Regions from separate parts of the Exiguobacterium abrahamii genome, predicted to be linked through region 3. Evidence: riboswitches for the same ligand, from Rfam matches in the RefSeq annotation. Region 3 holds a riboswitch; each other region holds the start of a gene.
What was found. Region 3 has a riboswitch for lysine ahead of ITJ88_RS12265 (aspartate kinase). Riboswitches for the same ligand answer to the same signal wherever they lie in the genome.
Positions count from the first base shown of each region.

Region 1: another riboswitch for lysine. It lies ahead of ITJ88_RS14110 (Na+/H+ antiporter NhaC family protein); the one in region 3 lies ahead of ITJ88_RS12265 (aspartate kinase).
Region 2: another riboswitch for lysine. It lies ahead of ITJ88_RS15530 (amino acid permease); the one in region 3 lies ahead of ITJ88_RS12265 (aspartate kinase).

Region 1 covers NZ_JADOYC010000005.1:175,042-182,875, reverse strand. The annotation lists gene htpG (molecular chaperone HtpG) at 1-1,348, shown strand, start outside; gene ITJ88_RS14110 (Na+/H+ antiporter NhaC family protein) at 1,624-3,207, opposite strand; lysine riboswitch at 3,319-3,497, opposite strand; gene ITJ88_RS14105 (uracil-DNA glycosylase family protein) at 3,590-4,327, opposite strand; gene ITJ88_RS14100 (heme oxygenase) at 4,452-4,772, opposite strand; gene ITJ88_RS14095 (methyltransferase) at 4,862-5,521, shown strand; gene ITJ88_RS14090 (ABC transporter ATP-binding protein) at 5,534-6,415, shown strand; gene ITJ88_RS14085 (ABC transporter permease subunit) at 6,412-7,218, shown strand; gene rlmN (dual-specificity RNA methyltransferase RlmN) at 7,343-7,834, shown strand, end outside.
Region 2 covers NZ_JADOYC010000008.1:118,692-126,525, reverse strand. The annotation lists gene ITJ88_RS15560 (hypothetical protein) at 1-108, opposite strand, end outside; gene ITJ88_RS15555 (DHA2 family efflux MFS transporter permease subunit) at 454-2,145, opposite strand; gene ITJ88_RS15550 (HlyD family secretion protein) at 2,158-2,814, opposite strand; gene ITJ88_RS15545 (TetR/AcrR family transcriptional regulator) at 3,007-3,612, shown strand; gene ITJ88_RS15540 (diguanylate cyclase) at 3,655-4,746, opposite strand; gene ITJ88_RS15535 (MarR family winged helix-turn-helix transcriptional regulator) at 4,885-5,340, opposite strand; lysine riboswitch at 5,506-5,694, shown strand; gene ITJ88_RS15530 (amino acid permease) at 5,826-7,307, shown strand.
Region 3 covers NZ_JADOYC010000004.1:41,399-49,232, forward strand. The annotation lists gene ITJ88_RS12245 (alanyl-tRNA editing protein) at 1-965, shown strand, start outside; gene ITJ88_RS12250 (GNAT family N-acetyltransferase) at 962-1,390, shown strand; gene ITJ88_RS12255 (argininosuccinate synthase) at 1,509-2,714, shown strand; gene argH (argininosuccinate lyase) at 2,711-4,081, shown strand; lysine riboswitch at 4,152-4,329, shown strand; gene ITJ88_RS12265 (aspartate kinase) at 4,442-5,641, shown strand; gene ITJ88_RS12270 (aspartate-semialdehyde dehydrogenase) at 5,655-6,647, shown strand; gene dapA (4-hydroxy-tetrahydrodipicolinate synthase) at 6,665-7,546, shown strand; gene dapB (4-hydroxy-tetrahydrodipicolinate reductase) at 7,543-7,834, shown strand, end outside.

The DNA.
Region 1 (7,834 bases), on a different contig from region 3:
CATCAAGGCGAACGAGGAAGAAGAATCGTATGACGAATACCTCGAGACGTATCGTCTGCGTAGCATCATCAAAAAATACTCAGATTTCATTCGTTATCCGATCGAGATGAAGGAACTCGAACGTCAGCTGATCGAAGGCAGTGACGAGACGGAAGAGGTCGAAGTCGTCAAGACGATCAATAGCATGGTGCCAATCTGGCGGAAGAACAAACGGGAATTGACAGACGAGGACTATACGAACTTCTACCAAGAGAAGCGTTATGGTTTCGACACACCAGCGAAACACATTCATATCAGTGTCGACGGCGCTGTTCGTTATCAATCGATCTTATTCATTCCAGAGCAGGCACCGTACGATTATTATTCGAAGGAATTTGAAAAGGGTCTTGAACTCTATGCCAACGGTGTCCTGATCATGGAAAAATGCAGCGACTTGTTGCCGGATCACTTCAGTTTCGTCAAAGGGATGGTCGATTCGGAAGACTTATCGCTCAACATCTCGCGTGAGTTACTTCAGCACGATCGTCAATTGAAATTGATCGCGAAAAACATCCAAAGTAAGATCAAGACACAACTCGAAGCACTTCTGCGCGAGGATCGCACGAAGTACGAAACGTTCTATCAAGCGTTCGGACGTCAGCTGAAGTTCGGTATGTATAATGATTATGGCATGCATAAAGAACAAGTGCAGGACCTCGTCCTCTTCTACTCGGCGAAGGAGAAGAAGTTGATCACACTCGCAGAATACGTCGCAGCGATGCCGGAAGATCAGGCACATATTTATTACGCCGCTGGTGAGAGTACGAATCGTCTGGATAAATTACCACAATCCGAGCTCGTCCGTGATAAAGGGTACGATATCTTGTACTTCACGGAAGAGATCGATGAGTTCGCGATCCAGATGCTCGTGACGTACAACGAGAAGACGTTCAAGTCGGTCACGAGTAGCGATTTAGGGATTGAAGCAGCAGAAGCGGAGACGACGGACGCACAAGCAGAGATGTTCCAAGCTATGCAGGAAGTGCTAAGTGGACAAGTCAAGGAAGTCAAAGCCTCAACGCGTCTCAAATCGCATCCCGTCTGTTTTGCGACGGACGGCGCCGTCTCAATCGAGATGGAGAAAATCCTGAAGGCGATGCCGAATAACGAAGGGGTAGAAGCGGTCAAGATTCTTGAATTGAATCCGTCACACGCAGTGTTCCACTCTCTTGAAACGGCATATCAAAACGATCGTTCGAAATTCGAGCGCTATACGAAACTGATGTATCAACAAGCATTGCTTGTCGAAGGACTCCCACTCGAGGATCCGGTAGCGTTCGCGAATGATGTGTGTGAACTTATGGTATAAGACATGATATGAAGTCGAAAAAGGGGCTGACTCAAAATCAGTCTCTACAAAGATAAGGGTGGCAGAATGATGATCTGCCACCCTTATCTCGTAACAAAAAAGAATGGTGCGTCACACGCCACTCCTACAGGAAAAGCGCATTTATGCGCTGTTAGAGACGAACAAGACCCATTTTCCTGCTTCAATGAAGCAGGAAAACTGGCTTGTGTCTCGCCTGAGGAAAGGGCGTGAAAAGACGCATCATTCTTTTTTGAGTCAGTCCCTTTTTCATTTCATCAATCCGTTTGTAAATCCGAAGCGGTTTCGCCTTTTTTCGAGAGAACGTTCAAGACGACGACGAAGAGTACGAATGTGACAAGAGCTCCGATGAAACCGAATACCGAAGACTCCGTGAAACCGATGACTAAATAACCGACTGCCGCAGTGACGGCACCGACTAGCGCATACGGTAATTGTGTCGTAACGTGATCGATATGATGGGATCCAGCCCCTGTCGAACTTAGGATTGTCGTATCGGAAATCGGTGAACAATGGTCACCGAAGACAGATCCAGCAAGAACAGCAGCAAGCGTCGGTAACAAGAGTGAGGTATCAACAGCCATGACGAGATCCGCACCGATTGGCAACATGATTCCGAATGTGCCCCAACTTGTTCCTGTTGAGAATGCCATCAAGCCGGCAATCAAGAATAATAAGAATGGCAAGTACGAAGCAGAAATCGAGTTGCTGACGAAGCTCGCGAGATAGTCACCGGTTTTCATATCACCGATAACAGCGATGATCGTCCAAGCGAATAACAAAATCACGACTGCTGGCCACATGGAACGCATACCAGCAACGATGCTTGCACGGTAATCGCGGCCCGGAATTTTTCGTCCGATCAGCATCAGGAAAGCGACGATTAAACTGATGACGACACCTGCGACGAGGGAACGGGTGACGTCTGTTGCCTCAAATGCTCCAATTAAAGTAAACGGGCGATTGTCGGCTGCAAGTGCCTGAGCACCTGTCCCGAGTAACGCACTGATCGTAGCGATGACGAGCACGATGATTGGAACGACGAGATCACGTACTTTTCCGTTCGTATGTTCGTTCACCTCTTTAGCCATCCCCATCGGTGTTCCTTTCGAAGCATCGAAGAGTTCGCCTTTGGCAGCACGCAGTTCATGTTGTCGCATCGGTCCGACAGAGATGCCAGAGTAAGCGATGTAAAGTGTTAAAAGTAACGCGAAAATCGCATAGAAGTTCATCGGAACAATCATCATAAAGGCACTAAACGCTGAGTAATCCGTAATCGAGTGCGTCGTTAAGATACCGGCGATGATGGAGATGATGAATGCGCCCCAACTCGAAAGCGGACTGATGACACAAACAGGCGCAGCTGTTGAGTCAATCAAATAGGCAAGCTTCGCACGTGAGACACCACGGCGATCTGTTAACGGACGACTGACGTTGCCGACAGCGAGACTATTGAAGTAATCATCGATGAAAATTAGGATACCGAGTCCGAAGGCAACTAAGCGTGCACCACGCGCTGTCTTGACGTGCGTAGAAGCCCATTCACCGAAAGCGCGAGCGCCACCTGATGTCTGAATCAATGTGGAAAGGACGCCGAGCAATAACAAGAAAACAAGTAATAAGACGTTCCACTCGTTCAAGGCACCGTCCGCCCAAAAGAGGCTGAAGATGTTCTTGCCGAGATAGGTTACCGTATCGATCGGGTTAAAACGATGAAGTAACAGGGTACCGACTAGAATGCCGACACCTAACGAAAGAACGACCTTTCGGGTAAAGATGGCTAATAAGATAGCTAGTAAAGCAGGTACAAGGGCAATGATGGAATCTGAATAGTTGACCATGAAAAATATCCTCCTCTTTAATAAATGGCTTAAAGATGAGACCCCGCGGCACAAAAAAAGCAAGGGCACCGGCAACAAAGCCGACACCCTCGCTGGATGCGTCTTTCTTAGCCGAATTGGAGCGCTCCATACAATTGTTATGTATGGCAATCGATCGGGTGTTTCCCGAATCGACCAACGACGATATGCTCGACACATACTGTCATTTCGGCGATGTCACCTTTCCTGTAGTCGTCTTCGTTGTCATCCTCGGACTAAGTACTGATTGAAATCGCGCCTCTACCTCATCGATAGAATAGTCATATTCTGTTCTTATGGACACTTTATCATGTATTTCAGAAACGATTCAACCATATATTCTGATAATTTAAGATAAAGTTGTTTATTCAGCAAAATGTTGAATGAGCTGTTTCGTCAAATAGGCTTGGTTTTCCTCGAATTGTTTTTTTCGATGACCGTTTGCGCCAGATGGGTGGGGGAAGCCGGAAAGAAGCTGATGCTGTTCGATTCGTCCATCATGAATCAATCCACGGACTTGCGTCTCGACGACCCGACCGAGTGGAATCAATAACGCTGGTTTTTGTAACTGATTGATCTCAGCGACGAAGTGTTCTTCCGCGTAGTGCCTTAATAAAGGGCTACGATTGATCTTCGGTTGATGACCCGAGTAATTCTTTTCGCGATAAAAGACGGGTTGCTTTAACAGTGACGTTGGATGCAATAATTTCTGATGTTGATGAAATAAGCTAGCCGTCGTCTCGATGCCGAGCAATGCTGGAAGTTCAAGTGTATCGAGCATCTGGACGAGGTTACGTCGCATCGTTCCGGCAAAGCTTGCTGTATATTTGACGAGGCGTGCCGTCTCTTCTAATGAAACACTATGGTGAAGGGCATCCGTCGCTTCTTCGAAAGCGATTCGCATCTGTTCAAAACCTGGTGTGATCCCGATAATGACGACTTTTGCTTCAGTATTGACGTATTCGCCAATCGGAGAGTAATAGACGGTCAGCTCGTTCTCCTGTTGCAATAAAAAATCGTCCGTCCATAATTCATCACGTCGTAACGTACGATCGTCAGGTAAGCTACGAATGGCTTGTTCAAATATAATTAATGAATTCATGAAGGACCCTCTCTCTCTGTAATGGCACTATGATAACAAATAATACCATTTGAGACAATTCGACCCTTTCACTATTTTTATACCGGTATCTAAAAAAGGACTCGAGACGAGTCCTTTTCGTGCATCATGCGCGTTCTTTGACCGAAGCGACTTCATATGTCAGAATCTCGCTACCGAGCATTGGCGATTCTCCTGCTTCACTACTCGCAGGTCGACTATGCGACGCTTTAAAATCGTCACTCTCCCGCCACGCTTGAAAACTCTTCATATCTTCCCAGTACATGTTGACGTTCATTTCATCGTGTTCTTCGATATTTTGCGTCAATAAGACCTCGACGCGGATGAATCCGTCCATCGTATCGAGTCCACTTGGACGCGTAAAACGAGGAGCGAGAGCTGCAGCCATCCCTTTTTTGACTTTAATCCGGTTCGTAACGACGATCATCATAAAATCCCCTTTCAAAAAACGAGTAACGTACTTCTTCAGTATAGTACGATGAGGGAAAGAATGCCGGAAAGAAGGAACAAAAGACGATGAATGAACAGGAATATGATCAACGATTACGAATTGAGACCATTGAGATGCAACACCTCTATGGTGTGTTTAGTCACTACAATCGCTATGAACCGACGCCTTATGCGGCACTCGGCGAATTATGCGAAACCTATCCGTTTCAAAAAGAGGATACTGTCATCGATTTCGGGTGTGGGAAAGGGCGTTTGAACTTTTACTTACACGACCGATTCGACTGTTCCGTCATCGGAATCGAGATGAACGGACAATTTTACGAGGACGCACTTCGGAATATGGCGAACTACCAAAGTCGACGGAAGCGGCGTTCTGGAAGTTTGCGATTTGAACAGACGTATGCCGAGCAGTATACCATTCCGGATGAGGCGAATAAGTTTTATTTCTTCAATCCATTCTCTTCACAAATTTTCATGAAAGTGATCGATCACATTTTAAGTTCGGTCGAACGTTCCCCGCGTTCAGTGGACCTTATCTTGTATTACCCGACCGATGAATACCGGGAGTACTTGGAGCGACATACCGTATTCGAGCAAATCGATGAGATTCGATTGCGAGACCTCTATGAAAAAAATCATGACGAACGGTTCGTCATCTATCGTTTTGATCCGAACAAACTGCTTCAAAACGGGTATCAATACAGTGAGGAAAGAAATAAAAGATAGGGAGGTCGGATGATGATCCGTTTGGAGCATGTGACGAAGGAATTTGCGCCGGGGCGTGGGATATTCGATGTCAGTTTTACGGTCGATCCGGGTACGATATTCGGTTTCATTGGACCAAACGGATCCGGAAAATCAACGACACTCCGACATTTGATGGGACTACTGGCTGCGGACGAAGGAAGGGCGACGATCGGTGGCTTTGATTGCTGGAAACAAAGTAAAGAAGTGAAGCAGTTGGTCGGTTATTTGCCGGGGGAGATTAGTTTACCTGGAGACATGACAGGAGCAGAGATGCTCGATTTGATGCAACGACTACATGGTAGCGATCCGACACGGCGGCAACTGTTATTGAAACGATTTCCGTTTGAGACGAAGACGAAAATCCGCAAGATGTCAAAAGGGATGAAACAAAAACTGGCACTTGTCGGTTGCTTCATGAAGGATGCACCCGTCTACCTACTCGATGAGCCAACCAGTGGGCTTGATCCTTTGATGCAAGAGCGTTTTTTAGAGTGGATCGAACAGGAGAAGCATGCTGGAAAAGCGATTCTAATGAGTTCACACCACTTTCCGGAGATGGAAAAATCGTGCGATCGAGCGGCTTTAATCAAAGCAGGGCGCATTATCGTCGAATCGGATATTCATGAGTTAGTTCGATCGAGTCGAAAGACGTATACGATCGTCTTCCGAACAGAGGTGGAGGCGGCACAGTTCGCGATGCAAGTCGGTGTTGAACCGAAGCGGACAGAAGTCAGTTTTCAAACGGATGAGACACTGAGCTTAAATCAGGCGATCGCTTATTTAACCCAGTACGATGTACGGCTGATTCGTCCGTCAGCAGATGATTTAGAACAGGTCTTCTTGCATTATTATGGAGAGGAGGAATCGTCGTGATATTGCTGATCCGCTCTTTATTCAAGCAGGTCAGAAAGCCCGTGCTTGCTTATGCGATTGGAACGAGTCTTTACTTATTGATGCTTGCGTTGCTATATCCATCGATGATGAAGACCGGTTTACTAGAAGCAAAACTAGAAGCATTACCTCCGGAAGTCTTAAAAGCCTTTCAATACGATAAGGTGACAGGGTTCGATAATGTACTGGATCTGCTCGGGGGAAACTATTACGGACTGATCTTTCAAGTCATTGCGAGTCTATTCTTGCTCTCATTAGCAGCGCGACTCGTTGCGCGACCAATCGACAACGGAGAGCTGATTGTCTATCTCGCAGCCCCGATCACCCGGAATGCGTATACGTTTGCTGTCGCGATCGTCATGGGTATCGCAAGTATGGTTCTCGTAGGACTGAATGGACTCGTCTTGATGGTATCCGACTGGTGGATGACAGATATTTCGATCAATGACGTCATCTTATGGCGGATTCAACTCAATGCGCTATTGTTACTCTTCGCGATCGGTGCCTTTACGTTATTCGTTGCGACGTTATTTGACGAAGAACGTCGTGCTTTTTCGCTTGCCGGTAGTGTACTGGTTCTATCGATCGTCTTGACGATTCTGTCGGAACTAAGTGACAAGACGGAGTGGCTTCGTTATCTATCCGTCTTCTCCTTATTCAATACGACGCAATTACTAGAAGGAACAGATCATTTTCTTCTTCATTCCATTCTTTTACTCGTCCTCTGTCTTGTGTTCTTGACCGGAGCAGTCGTTCAATTCGGACGTCGGAGTCTGTCGATTTGATCGAAAGTGGCGCAAAAACTTTACAGAAAGTGAACATTTAGGATTTGAACGTTGCGTCACGCGCTGATTTTTACTAAGATAAAGGAATGTTGTAGTTCTGGAAAAAGAAATGAGGTCTTTCGAAATGAATAAACCATCCATTTATGGATTAACGCTTGAGCAGATGACAGAATGGTTATCGAATCAAGGGCACAAACCATTCCGTGCCAAACAAGTATGGGATTGGCTCTACCGTAAACGTGTCACGACTTTCGCGGAAATGACGAATGTCAACAAGGATTGCCTTGAGTTGTTAGATCAGAGTTTTACGATTGACTCGATGACAGAAGCGGTCAAGCAAGAATCAGCAGACGGAACAATCAAGTTCCTTTTCAAATTATATGATGGCAACTTGATTGAAACGGTTCTAATGCGTCATAAGTACGGTCTTTCTGTCTGTGTTACGACACAGGTCGGCTGTAACATCGGCTGTAGCTTCTGTGCAAGTGGTCTGATCAAGAAGAGCCGCGACTTGTCAGCAGGCGAAATCGTTGAGCAGATCATGAACGTCCAACATCACCTCGATGCAGTCGGAAACGAAGAACGTGTCAGTCACGTCGTCGTCATGGGTATCGGT
Region 2 (7,834 bases), on a different contig from region 3:
TGTTAAAAAGGCACGAACGATCTTTTGTGACCAAGGGGATGGTCGACCAACTTGCCAAGCAAAACAACAAGCAAAGATGAACGCATAAAATTGCAGAAAGGCAACCATAAAGCATCTCCTTTAGATATGAAACTCATTGTCCCTAGTGTATCGATTTTAAGGCTGAAGTGCAAAGAAGAACTTTTCGTAAAGTATAAGAAAAGAGGCTGACTCAAAAAAGAATGACGCGTCTTTTCACGCCCTTTCCTCAGGCGAGACACAAGCCAGTTTTCCTGCTTTATTCAAGCAGGAAAGCGGGTCTTGTTTGTCTCTGACAGCGCAAAGATGCGCTTTTTCCTGTAGGAGTGGCGTGAAACGCGTCATTCTTTTTGTTATGAGGTAAGGGTGGCAGATCATCATTCTGCCACCCCTATCTTTGTGGAAACTGACTTTTGAGTCAGTCCCTTTCGTCAATCAATCCAGATTCGGTTCTTTTTTTCCGTGCAAGAAGAAGGACAGAATCAGTGCAAGCGCAGATAAGACGGTCGCAATCCAGAACGCATCGGTGATCCCTTGGATCGTCGCTTGTTTCGTCAGCATCGTAAACCAACTCGTTGAAGCGGCTTGTGAGCTACCCAACTGTTGTCCAAGATCGTTTAAATGTTGCGAAAGCGTCGGGTCGAGCGTCGTAAACTGATTCGCGTCGTCTGCCAAGTGAGCCGTCGTTTGACGGGTCATGACGGTGACGAGAATTGCCGTTCCGATGGAGCCGGCGACTTGACGAAGTGTGTTTTGGGTCGCGTTTCCGTGCGGGATCATCTTCATCGGTAAAGCGTTCATACCGGCAGTCATGATTGGCATCATGATAAATGCCATACCGAATGACCGAAGCATGTAGATGCCCATGATGGAATAATACGACGTATCCATGTTTAATTGCGTCAATTCCCATGTCCCGTACGTCATCAACGTCAAACCGAAGATAGCGAGCGGTCGAATACCGAAGCGGTCAAATAAACGACCGGCAATCGGTCCGGTGATTCCCATGATCAGTGATCCGGGCAAAAGGAGAAGACCTGAATCGACCGGTGAAAAACCGCGAATACTTTGAAGGTAAATCGGTAAAAGCAACATCCCGCCGAACAAGGCCATCGTGACGATGACATTGATGAAGAGGGTGAACGAAAATTCCGGAACCTTTAACACACGAATATTCAACATTGGATCTTCCATCGACAGCTCACGCATTGCAAAAGCAGCAATTCCAATTAAGCCGATGACGATCGTGCTGATGACGATCGGGCTATCCCAGCCGTCATTCCCGGCTTCACTGAATCCGTAAAGGAGACTCCCGAATCCGATCGTACTAAATAAGACGCCCAGTGCGTCGAAAGAAGGTTTCGAGAGTGGCTGCGTCAGGCGGAACCAGGCTGTACCGAGTAACAATGTCACTAATCCAAAGAACGACATCGCATAAAACATGACGTGCCAGTCATAGTTTTGGATGACATATCCCGTAATCGTAGGTCCGACAGCAGGAGCCAGAATCATTGCGATTCCGAGCATTCCCATGGCAGCACCGCGCTTATGCGGTGGGAACAATGTCATGAAGACGTTTGATCCGAGTGGCATCAAGATACCAGCCCCCGCTGCCTGAACGACACGACCGATCATCATGACCGGGAAGTTCATTGCCATCGAACAGATGACCGATCCGAAGAAAAACAGTGTCATCGAAGCGAGAAACAGCTGGCGGAACGTATAGCTTCGCATCAAAAAGGCACTGATCGGAATCAAAATCCCGTTGACGAGCATGAAGCCCGTCGTCAACCATTGGGCAGTGGATGTCGACACGTTAAAGTCATTGATCAGAACCGGTAACGCGACATTGATCAACGTTTGGTTCAAAATAGCAATGAACATACCGATGAGTAAGACCGTCAGTACTTTCGGAATACTGACGTTTTCAGTCGATACCTGTTTTGAAGGTGCTGCGACTGGTGGTGTCACGGTCATCGTCGGTTCCGTCTCGAGGGATTCCTCGAGTGTCGGTCCGTCCGTCGCCAGTGCCGTGTCGGATGAGCGGCTTCGACGGGCAATCCAGTTGACGCCGATGATGATCAGAATCGTGAACGCACTGTATCCGAACAAGAAGGTAGTAGACATGAACGTCCCTCCTTAATCCTTATGAATGCGGACGGTCACATTCATACCAGGTCGAATGTCGAGTGATTTTTCTTGCGAGAGTGAGACTTTAACAGGAATGACTTGTGCGACTTTCGTGTAGTTCGCGTTTCCGTTTGAAGAAGGCATCATTGAGAACGTGGAAGCCGTCGTCATACCGATTTGCTCGACTTCACCAGAAAGTGTCGTGTCCGGATAGCTGTCGACGTAAACATCCACTGTTTGTCCGACTTTGATTTCATCGATTTCTGTTTCTTCGATGTTCGCTGTGACCCAAAGGTCGTTTAAGTCAAAACCATAGGCAAGTGGTGTACCTGCTGCGACGAAGCCGTTCTTTGTCGCCATCGACTGAACGATCGTTGCTTTTGAGGGCATTGAAACCGAGAGATCCGTCGGTTTTTGTCCGGCTTGTGCCGTCATGACGTGTCCGACTGTTGCGCCACTGGCAAGTGATTCGCCTGTTTTCGCAGACCAGTCTGTTAATTTACCAGCGCTTGGGCTCGCAACCGTTATCATCTTACCGTCGATTTTCGCATTGTCTGTTTTGACATAGCTCGTTGCTTGATCGTAATAGTAGTATCCGACAACACCACCACCGATTAAAACGATGAGTGTCACGATATTGATGATCAATAATTTTTTCATACTCATGGGTGTGTTAGCATCCTTTCTTGTGTACAATCGATTCAAAAAAAGTACTCCTCTGGGGGGAGGAGTAATTAATATAGTTAATTATATGGAACGTTAGCTAACAAACAACCGACAATTTCCGACAAAATGTTGGAAAAATAGATGATAACGGATTCATTAATGAAAAGATGGTGAAAAAGGAGTGAAATATGGATGAATGAGAGCCGTGATCCCCGACCAAAACGGTCACGTGACCGTATTACGATGGAATTATTTCGTTTACTGAAGACGCACAGCTTCTCGAGCATTACTGTCAAAATGTTGACAGATGGAGCAGGTGTGAACCGTTCGACCTTCTACGCACACTATACGGATAAGTATGATTTGCTCGACCAAGTCGTTGAGGAGCAAATGAAAGCACTTGAACAAGCGATTCGGATCACGGGTACAGGAACTGTCTTTCCGACAGTCGAGCAGGTGAGTCGCTATTTTGCTCGTTTGTTCATTCATATCGAAGAAAATGAATTATTCTATCAGACGATGCTCGTTCAAGGACCGATCAAAACGTTCATCTCTCGTTTTCTCGATACATTGAAAGAGAATTATCGAATTGTGTTTCGACCGCAAATCACAGAAGAAGCTACGTTCGTCGATCGGGACTTATTATTGAACTATGTCATTGGTGGACAGTTGGGATTGTTGATTTCTTGGTTACGAAACGGTCGACCGTATTCATCAGAATACATGGCAGAACAATTAAGTCGGATGATTGTTTTTGGAACGGTTGAAAGCATCGGTTTTCCTAAAGAGACGGAATGAAGACGTAAAAAAGACACTCCCCTACGGAAGTGTCCAATCAGTTTAAGCTTGTCGGAATGCAAGTTCTTTCGTATAGATCGTACTCCGGTTCCGTCCGTTTTCTTTTGAGTAATACAACGCTTTATCTGCCTGTTGTAATGCTTCAAGTGACGTATGCGAACCACTGGAATGGGAAATCCCAAGTGAGATCGTAATTTGCAGATCAGGTACATCTGCTGTCGGGAACAGGTTACGTGCGACCGTCAGCCGAGCTAGTTCTGCTATTTTTTGCGCTTCTTTCGCCGAAGTACTTGGTAAGATGATTAAAAATTCTTCACCACCGTACCGTCCGACGAGGTCGTCTGGACGCGTCAAGGAAGCGAGAGTCATGCCGAGTTGGCGTAACACATCATCGCCCGCATCATGACCATATGTATCATTGACATGCTTGAAGAAATCGATATCGATGAGTACAAGCGAATAGCCTTGGTCGGTCGAGCCGACAAGCGAAAGCGAGTCATCCAGACGACGACGATTGGCGAGTCCTGTCAAAGCATCCGTCATGGCGAGTTTCTGCTGATACTGGATGTTTTCGAAGTGACGGCGTAATTCCGTCAGTAATCGAAAGGCAACAAAGCCAGCTAATAAATTAAAGAAGACGTACGCAATCGAGATTTTAAAGAATGTCGACCAGCTGTGCGTCAGGACGTAGATGGCGGGTAACGAATAGAGAATACCGACCAATACCATAAGCTGAAAATGACGCATCGAGACATGGACGAATCGACGAATGATCCCGATCGTCGTGATGAACAAGACGATGATCAACGTCGATAAATAAAAGCCTTCCATTTGATCAACTGGTGTTAAAAAGTAACGTGTCCCGATGATCATCACACCGGCGACGATGGCGCTTGGGAAACCACCGAACAGCATGGCAATCGCGACGGGAACGATACGTAAATCAACACGGGCGACATCGATTTGAATCCCATTGAACATCAATAAAACCGCAATCAGACCAGAGACAGCTCCGAGTATAAGTCGAATGCTCCATTTGGAGTTCAATGAAATACGCGGTTGATTCCGAAACGGTAAGAACAAGAGAGTAATCGTTGTGAACAGTAGACAAAAGTTAATGATGAATTGATTCATGATGGACAACAAATCCTCCCAACTCCCCCAGCTAACAGATTTCCATATATATACTTCCAGTATACTCAAGTAGATAACGGTTAGACAGAGGGAAATCTTTAGACCAAAATAGAAAAAACGGTAGAAAATCTACCGTTTTTAAGAAGACGAAGTAAGGGTATCTTCATCCATCGTCTGCAAAATTTTATCAAAGACATGAACCATCGTTTCGAGTTCTTCTTCCGTCAATGTGCCGAAGCGATCTTGTAAATAGTTTTTCCGGACGATTTCGAGATCCCGAAATGCACGTTCTCCGTCCTCCGTCAAAGCGAGGACGATTGAACGACGATCTTCCGTCGAACGTGTCCGTGTGACATATCCTTGTTTATACAGCTTATCCGTCAAAGCAGTGACTTGACTCGTCGCGAGCTCAAATTGTTCCGCGAGAAGCGTCGGGCGCTGAGGACCATTTTCTGAAAGGCTTCGTAAGATGAAAAATTCACTCCGGGTCGCCGTTCCTTCAAATAGCCGGTTAAGTTCACGTCGCAGGGTACGAAGAATGACACGCATTTGTTCTTCGAGTCGATAAGTTAGCAAATCACGTTCCTGTGGCATGCAAGCAGCATCCTTTCTCTCAGTGGACTTCTACCATTTAGTGTACTAAACATATCGGATTTTTACCATCGACTACCCGATATTCGAAAATGGCAATTGACAATTTCGTGGCGATTTGTGTAATATGGCGTAGTAATAACTAACTTAATTCAGTTCTCACTCAACCAGTGGGATGGAGGTTGCAGTTCTTAAGAGTACGGTTACGGATGTCGTCAAGCGACAGATGAGGTGACCTGAAAGGAAGAATTGCCGAAATCAATCATCGCTTTGAAGATGATCGATTGGGATTAGATCAAATAGGTCTAATACTGTCACAAGTCGGGTATCACCTACTTGTGGAGAGCTATCTTTCACGACGGTAGAATGAGGCGCATCCATTTTATTATGTTGCGTTCTCATCTTCCATCTGGAAGATGAGGGCGCTTTTTGTTTTTTCATTCAAAAAGTGTCCTCTCAAAAATTTATTAAAGAGAGAAGCGAACGAAATGAACAATCTAGATGTGAAACAAACAACAGATTCGACAGCAGAAGGATTAAAACGTGGATTACAAGCCCGTCATATGTCGATGATCGCCATCGGTGGAGCGATCGGAACAGGACTCTTCATTGCGTCCGGTGCTTCCGTCGCAGCAGCAGGACCAGGTGGGGCGCTCCTATCGTATGCAATCGTTGGTCTGATGGTCTACTTCCTCATGACAAGTCTTGGTGAAATGGCAGCGTACATGCCGGTCGCTGGATCCTTCTCGACATATGGAACGAAATTCGTCGATCCATCATTCGGCTTTGCACTTGGCTGGAACTACTGGTACAACTGGGCAGTCACGATCGCAGTCGAACTCGTCGCAGCACAAATTGTCATGACGTACTGGTTCCCGGACGTTCCTGGGTTTTACTTCAGTGCCTTGTTCCTCTTACTCATGATTGGCTTGAACTACTTCTCCGTTAAAGGATTCGGAGAAGCGGAGTATTGGTTTGCGATGATTAAAGTCGTCACCGTCATCGTCTTCTTAGTCGTCGGTGTTGCGATGATTTTTGGTGTCTTTACATCGGAGCCACCGGTTGGCTTTAAAAACTTTGCTCTTGGCGATGCGCCGTTCGTCGGTGGAATTCCTGCCGTCATCGGTATCATTCTCGTTGCCGGATTCAGTTTCCAAGGAACGGAGCTGGTCGGGATTGCCGCGGGTGAATCGGAAGATCCGAAAAAGAATGTTCCAAAAGCAGTCAAACAAGTCTTCTGGCGTATCTTGCTTTTCTACGTCTTCGCGATTTTCGTCATCGGAATGCTCATTCCATATACGAGCCCAAACTTGGTTTCCAATGACATTACGGACGTCGCGGTTAGTCCGTTTACGCTCGTCTTTGAAAAAGCGGGTCTTGCCTTCTCAGCAGCACTCATGAACGCCGTCATCTTGACGTCTGTTCTATCTGCCGGAAACTCAGGTATGTATGCTTCGACTCGGATGCTTTATACACTTGCTCGCCAAGGGGATGCACCGAAGTTGTTCGCGAAAGTATCGAAAAACGGTGTACCGCGTAACGCTTTGCTCGCAACAGGAGCAGTCGGTGCGCTCTGCTTCTTGACGTCAATGTTTGGTGGACAAGTCTACTTGTGGTTACTCAATGCTTCCGGTATGACAGGCTTCATCGCATGGCTCGGGATTGCAATCAGTCACTATCGTTTCCGTAAAGGATTCCTTGCGCAAGGTCACTCGTTGAAAGACTTACCATATGTTGCACCAGCATTCCCATTCGGTCCGCTGTTCGCCTTCGGTCTTTGTTTCCTCGTCATCGTCGGTCAAAACTATGCCGCATTCCTCGCTGATCAAATCGATTGGGTCGGAATTGCCGCAACGTATGTTGGTATTCCATTATTCCTTGCCTTTTGGTTAGGACATAAATTCAAAAACCGGACGTCGATCGTTCGTTATGACGAGATGGACTTCCCGGAACATCCACGTCAATCATAATGTGTGAACCACCTTCTATAAATGAAGGTGATTGAGATTGAAGACAAAGTGCAATTTTTCTCTGATGAGTCTGATGAGAAAGATTGCGCTTTTTTGTTCGTTTCGAATCGTTTTCCTGGGACAAGCATCGCGCCGCTTCGCTTCGCTCCAGGGTCGCTCTTGCTTGTTTTTCCCTAGGAAGCGATGTCGAGTGAACAAAACGCTTTTTCGATTCTCCTTCCGGGTATAAAGAAGAAGGACACGTTACACGCCACTCCTACAGGAAAAAGCGCAATTTTGCGCTGTCAAAGACAAACAAGACCCGTTTTCCTGCTTGAATGAAGCGGGAAAACTGGCTTGTGTCTCGCCTGAGGAAAGGGCGTGAAGACGAGTCATTTTTGAGTCAGCCCATTTTTCTGCAATCGGAACCACCTTCTATAAATGAAGGTGGTTTTTTATTCCCTTAAATGAAAACGTTTTCTAAAATATAGTTTTGAAAAAGTATAAAAAAGGAATAAATGAATAAGTATTCAAAAATAGAAATATGA
Region 3 (7,834 bases):
GTGTCGTCTGGCACCAACTGGCGACGCCGCTCACAGGTGACGTCACCGGGATCGTAGATGACGCAGTCCGGATCGATCACGCGGCGCAGCATACGGCACAACATGTCATCTCTGCAATCCTACAAGATGAATCAAATATCAAGACACTTAGTTTTCGGACGGGAAGTGAGGTCTCGACGCTTGATATCGAGACACCTGAATGGACAACTCTGCAACAAGAACAGCTGGATCGACGATTACGCCAGGTGATTGAACAAGGATTACCGATCACAGCGACCGAATATGACGAGGCGGAAGCGCTACGCTTACCATTACGAAAAACACCACAAGTCGAAGGACGAATTCGCGTCGTTCAAATCGGTACACTCGATTATAGTGCCTGTGGTGGAACGCATCTCGATTCGACGTCACAGCTCGAGTCGATTCTCTTTACTGGAGTCGAACGAATTCGTGGAAATATTCGTCTTTCTTATGTCGCAAAGGAACGGGCATACCAACTCTTACAGGCAGAACGACGAGCCTTACGGGAAGCAGCGCAAGCTTTATCAGTCAAACCGGTTCAAATCTTAGAAGCCGTTCAAGCGTTACAAGATGAGCAGAAACGCTTAACGAAACAGGTCGAACATGCCCAGGAACAACTCGCGACGTTCACACTCGCTCACGCTTTAGAACAACAAGAAGGCATTCTTGTGTTTGAACATCTGGATGAAGAAATCAAAATATCCGAGCAACTGGCTAAAGCGATTCAAGAAGCGGGACGCGTCGGCGTCGTCTGGAATGCGACGACGAACAAGTTATTGATGAGTAGTCCAGGTGAACCCCATCTCGGGAAATTTACTAAAGCACATGTTCAAGCATTCAATGGGCGAGGCGGAGGAAGTGCGGTTCAGGCACAGGCACAATTTACGAATCGGGATGATGCGATGGCATATGTCGATCGATTACAGGAGGAATATCAGTCATGACAGTCATTCAAGTACGTACAGCAGAACAACATCAAGCCGTCCGGATGATCCGGGAGCGTGTCTTCGTCGAGGAACAAGGCGTACCACGCCATCTTGAATACGATACACATGATGAAACAGCGATTCATCTGCTTGTCCTCGATGAGCAGAGTCGACCGGTCGCAACGGGGCGTACCCGTCCATATGACGACCAACGGATGAAGGTAGAGCGTGTCGCGACGCTAGCGACAGCGCGAGGAAAAGGATACGGTGGCGAGTTGATGCAGGCGATGGAACGAGTCGCACGTCGCGAAGGGAAGCAATTGCTAACACTCGGTGCACAAGTCCAAGCGATCCCGTTTTATCAAGGACTTGGGTATACGATCGTCTCCGATGAATTCGACGATGCGGGCATCCCGCACCGAACGATGGAGAAAAAAATGTAAGTCATTTTGAAAGAAATCCTGCAAAAAGGGTTTCTTTTTTTTGTTTTCTATGTATATATATAATTCATAATGAATTTTTATACAGACAGATGAATTTAAAACCAGGAGGGAATTATACATGTCGAAACAAAAATTGATCTTAGCGTACTCTGGGGGACTTGATACATCGGTAGCCATCAAATGGTTGAGCAAGGACTATGACGTCATTGCCTTATGCATGGATGTCGGAGAAGGAAAAGATTTATCCGTCATTAAAGAAAAAGCACTCCTCGTCGGTGCGATCGAATCGATCGTCCTCGATGTAAAAGAAGAATTCGCACAAGACTTCGTCTTGCCGGCACTTCAATATGGCGCCCATTACGAAAATGCCTATCCGTTGATTTCAGCGCTTTCGCGTCCATTGATCGCAGAAAAGCTTGTCGAAGTCGCGCATCAGCACGGTGCGACGGCGGTTGCTCACGGATGTACCGGAAAAGGGAACGACCAAGTCCGGTTTGAAGTTTCGGTCGCAGCACTTGATCCATCACTCGAAGTCATCGCACCGGTTCGGGAATGGAAATGGTCACGGGAAGAAGAAATCGCCTATGCGAAAGAAAACAACGTGCCGATCCCGATCAACCTCGACAGCCCCTACTCAATCGACATGAACCTCTGGGGACGGAGTAACGAGTGTGGCGTCCTAGAAAACCCTTGGACAGAGCCACCGCAAGACGCTTACGCGTTGACAGTAGCGCCAGAAGACGCACCGGATCAGGCAGAAGAAGTCATCATTGGCTTTGAAGCAGGTGTTCCGGTCTCGATCAACGGAACGACGTATCCACTGGCGAAACTGATCACGGAACTGAACATCATCGCTGGTGCACATGGGGTCGGACGGATCGACCACGTCGAGAACCGTCTCGTCGGTATCAAATCGCGGGAAGTCTATGAGTGCCCAGGCGCAACGGTGTTACTCAAAGCGCACGCTGCACTCGAGACGATTACATTGACGAAGGACGTCGCGCATTTCAAACCACTTCTCAGCAAACAATACGCAGAAACGATCTATAACGGTCTCTTCCATGCACCATTGACGAAAGGCTTGAAAGCATTCTTGACAGCGACACAACAGGACGTCACAGGAGAAGTTCGCGTTAAACTGTTCAAAGGAAACGCAACCGTGACAGGTCGTCAGTCCGCTGTCTCGCTCTACGATGAGAAACTTGCGACGTACACGAAAGAAGACGCGTTCGATCATGAAGCAGCAAAAGGCTTCATCAAATTACACGGACTTGCCGTTTCGACGCATGCGAGCGTACATCGTCAGGCGGGTGTCACGAAATGACCAAACTCTGGGGTGGACGTTTTACGGAAAGTGCTTCCGCTCAAGCGGAAGCCTTCGGAGCATCGATCACGTTCGATCAAAAATTAGCGAGCGTCGATTTAAAAGGCAGTCTCGCACACGCGCAGATGCTATTTGAACAAGGGATTCTTGCTCAAGACGAGTGGACACAAATCGAGCAAGGACTGAAGCAACTGGAAACGACGTTAGCAGACCATTCCTATACGCTAGCGGATGAGGACATTCATATGAACCTCGAGCGTTTGTTGACGGAACAGATTGGTCCGGTTGCAGGAAAACTGCATACGGCACGGAGCCGAAATGACCAGGTCGCAACGGATTTACATCTATGGATGGAACAACATGTTGAGGCGTTGACGACAGCATTACGCGAACTCCAATCGGTCATCATGGAACAAGCGGAGCAACATATCGAGACGGTCATGCCAGGGTATACGCATTTGCAACGGGCACAACCGATTTCGCTTGCGCATCACTTGCTCGCTTATTTCTGGATGTTCGAACGTGATGTCGAACGATTGACAGATAATCAAAAACGGATCCGGAAATCACCACTCGGAGCGGGGGCGCTCGCGGGGACGACGTTCCCGATCGACCGTTTCCGGTCTGCCGAGTTGCTCGGTTTTGAGTCGGTCTATCCGAACAGTCTTGATGCTGTCTCGGACCGTGATTTCGTCATCGAATACCTCGGGATCGCCTCGACCGTCATGATGCATCTCTCGCGTTTTTGTGAAGAAATCATCATCTGGGCGTCGCAAGAATTCGGTTTTATCGAGTTATCGGATGCCTTCTCAACAGGATCAAGCATGATGCCACAAAAGAAAAATCCTGATTTCGCTGAGTTGATTCGTGGAAAAACGGGTCGCGTCTACGGCAACATGATGGGCTTCTTGACGACGATGAAGGCATTACCACTCGCTTACAATAAAGACATGCAAGAGGATAAGGAAGGGGTCTTCGATACAGCCGATACCGTTCTCCAATCCGTTCAAATCTTCACCGGAATGATTGAATCTGCGACGTTTAAGACCGAAGCGCTCAAGAAGGCGACAATGCAAGACTTCTCGAATGCAACGGAACTCGCCGACTACCTTGTGACGAAAGGCATACCGTTCCGGGAAGCGCACGAAATCGTCGGGAAAGCCGTCCTTTACTGTGTGCAGAATGGTTGTTTCCTGAAGGATTTGAATCTCGAAATGTATCAAACGTTCCATCCGGATATCACGGAAGACGTCTATCCGCTCCTCGATCCGGTTCAAGCAGTGGCACGCCGGACAAGCTACGGCGGGACAGGGTTTGCTGCCGTGTCGGAGCAACTCAAACTCGCGAAACAGCATCTTGCGAATTGACGGATTTTGAAAAAAATCAGTCAAATGACTGGATTTAACAAAAGATGTCTGCTATAACTGTAACTAACAACCGACAGATAGAGGCGCGGATGACATGAGTAGCATCATTCTTGAAGGCAAGCATGCCGAATGATGTGAAAGGGGAAGTCCGCCGAAGTGAACGAGAAGATGCTTCTTCTCATTTGCTGGTACAACGGTTAAGATCCGTTGTACTGCCGAAACCGATGTTTCGGAGCGCTATCTTACGTAAAAGAACGAATGACTTTGTCTTCGTTTGTCCGATCGTGATAACGACGGGCCGTAGGAACGCTCCTACCGGCCCGTCGTTTTTTTCTGTATCGGGACAAAGGAGATAGGATTGTGACAACTGTACTTAAATTTGGTGGAAGCTCGGTTGCGACTGTCGAACAGATTCAGTCTATTGCGAATTATTTGAAGAGTCGCGCAGCCGAAGGTGAAAAACTTGTCGTCGTCGTTTCAGCGATGGGCAAGATGACAGATTCTTTGATTGCTCAGGCGCAAGCCATCACGGATCGCCCCGAGCGCCGAGAACTCGATCGTCTGCTTGCCATCGGAGAAGAACAGACGATTTCATTACTCAGCATCGCCCTCAACTCACTCGGCGTCAAAGCGTTATCGCAAACAGGCGCTCAAGCGGGAATCAGTACGATGGGATTGCATACGAAAAGTAAGATCAAACAGATTGATGGAAATCTATTACGACAAAAACTCGAAACATACGATGTCGTCATCGTCGCTGGATTCCAAGGTGTCAACGAACTCGGTGATGTCACGACGCTCGGACGTGGTGGATCGGATACAACGGCTGTTGCCCTTGCGGCAGTCCTTGATAAACGGTGTGAAATCTACACGGATGTCGACGGTGTCTATACGGCTGATCCACGAATCCATGCTGCTGCTCAACCGATTCCGCACATCTCATATGATGAGATGATGGAGATGAGCGCCCTCGGGTCGAAGGTCATGGAAATGCGGAGTGTCGAACTAGGAAAAAAATACGGCGTACACATCTTCGTCGGGAAAACACTTGAATCGAAAAGGGGAACATGGATCATGGAAGCGACGGAAACAATGGAACAAAAAGCGGTCACGAGTGTCAGTGTGACGAAGAACGTCTTGACGGTATCAATCAAACACGTACCGCAAACGAACGCAGCAGTAGCCGATATCTTCGAACTCTTATCGAACCGCCACGTCAACATCGACATGATCAGTCAAACGACGTTCGACAGTGACATCTTTTTATCGTTCTCCTGTCCACTCGATGAGGAAGAGTTCCTCGATGAAGCATTGAAAGACATCATGGATCGCTTCACGACAGTCAAGGTCGACCGCCACAATCAGCACGCGAAGTTATCTGTCGTCGGCATCGGGATGCGGGATGCAACAGGTGTTGCTTCGAAATTGTTTGCAATCTTCCGAGCGGAGAACATCCCGTTCTATCAAGTCACGACATCAGAAATCAGTATCTCGTACACGATTGCACAAGCAGACATTGAACGGACGGTTGCAGCGATTGCAAACGCGTTCGAGTTATAAGGAGGAAAACAGCATGTATCATGTAGCCGTCATCGGAGCAACCGGCGCCGTCGGTCAAAAAATGTTACAAGTACTCGCCGAACTGGACTTCCCGGTCAGCCGCCTGTCCGCTTACGCTTCTGCTCGTTCAGCAGGGAACACGGTGCAGTTCAAGGGAGAAGATATTACGATCCAAGCGCTGACGCCAAACATCACGGAAGACGGGATCGATGTCGCGTTGTTCGCAGCGGGCGGAACGATCAGTGAGCAATATGCCCCGTTACTAGCCGAAAACGGAACACTCGTCGTTGATAATTCAAGTGCCTTCCGAATGGAGGAGACGATTCCACTTGTCGTGCCAGAAGTCAATCCGCAAGCGATTCAGACGACAGACCGCTTGATCGCAAATCCGAACTGTTCGACGATTCAATCCGTCGTCGCCTTAGCACCGCTCCAGTCACTAGGATTCGAACGCGTCAACTATACGACGTATCAGGCCGTATCCGGTTCAGGTCAAAAAGGAATCGAGGATCTGGCACGCGGGGCACGCGGAGAAGAACCCGTCAATTATCCACATCCGATTCACGATAACATCTTGCCGCATATCGATGTGTTCCTTGAGAACGGCTATACGAAAGAAGAGCAGAAGATGATTGATGAAACACGGAAAATCTTCAATCTTCCAGCATTACCAGTCAGTGCGACATGTGTCCGGGTTCCAGTCACGAACTCTCACTCGGTTGCGATCAACGTCACGTTTACACAACCGACAACGGTCGAAGCGATCCGTGAAGCACTGGAAAGCGCACCGGGCGTCGTCCTCGTCGATGATGTCGCGAATACGCGTTATCCGATGCCACTTGACGCGAGTGGAACGGACGATGTCTATGTCGGACGAATTCGACAAGATGATAGTCTCGCGAATACGTTCCATCTTTGGTGTGTAGCCGACAACATCCGAAAAGGTGCCGCGTCAAACGCCGTACAAGTCGCACGCCAAGCCATCGAACAGTCGATTCATTCATAAAAAAGGAGGAGTTCTTCATGTTCAAAGGAGCAGGTACAGCGCTCGTCACACCATTTAATGAAGCAGGCGAGTTGGATCTACACGTATTCGAACGCTTGATCGAGCAACAACTCGCAGCAGGGATTCAGGCACTTGTCGTCGGAGGGACGACAGGAGAAGGTTCGACACTGACAAACACGGAATTCGAACAACTATTGACGACTGCCGTTCAAGTCACGGCAGGACGAGTACCCGTCATTGCCGGAACGGGTTCGAACAACACGGCAGTAACAATCGAGAAGACGTTACTCGCAGAACGCCTTGGTGCGGATGCAGCGATGCTCGTCACACCGTACTACAACAAAACATCACAAGCCGGGCTCGTCGCACACTTCACGGCGGTCGCTGATGCAACCGAATTACCAATCATGCTGTACAACGTTCCGTCGCGGACAGGCGTTGCGATCGCAGTCGAAACCGCAGTGACGTTAGCACGTCATCCACGCATCCAAGCGTTTAAGGAAGCGAGTGGAGATGTCAGCTTCATGGGTGAACTGATGGCGGCGATTCCGGAAGACTTCGCCGTCTTCTGTGGAAATGATGATCAAATCCTGCCATACATGGCATGGGGGGCACAAGGCGTCATCTCAGTTCTTTCGAATCCGTACCCGGCAGAGACACAAGCACTTGCTGAGGCGTTACTCGCGCAAGATCTCGTCACGGCGCGCCGGATTCAGGCAGACTTGTTACCGGTCATCGGTGCCTTGTTCAGTGACGTCAATCCGATTCCAGTCAAAGCATCGCTTGAAGAACTCGGCTTTGCTGTCGGTGCGCCACGCTTGCCGCTCGTCCGTCAATCAGAAGCAGGACACGCCCACTTACTCGAAACGATGCGGGCTTACAAAGGAGTGGTTCGATGAAACTCGCGTTACACGGTTACGGGGCGACAGGACAATACGTCGTCGAACTCGCACCACAAAGTGTCGTGGCGATCGTTGACCGGACGAAGTCATCCGATACGATCGTTTCATATGCCGAGCTAACGGAGATGTCAGAGACGGTCGATGCGATCATCGACTTCTCGCATCCGAGTTTGCTACCGGATCTGCTCGCATACGGGCTGGCGACAAAAACACCACTCGTCATCGCGACGACTGGTTTTTCGGAGGCGGAACTGGCATCGATCAAGGACGCTGCAAAAGAAATTC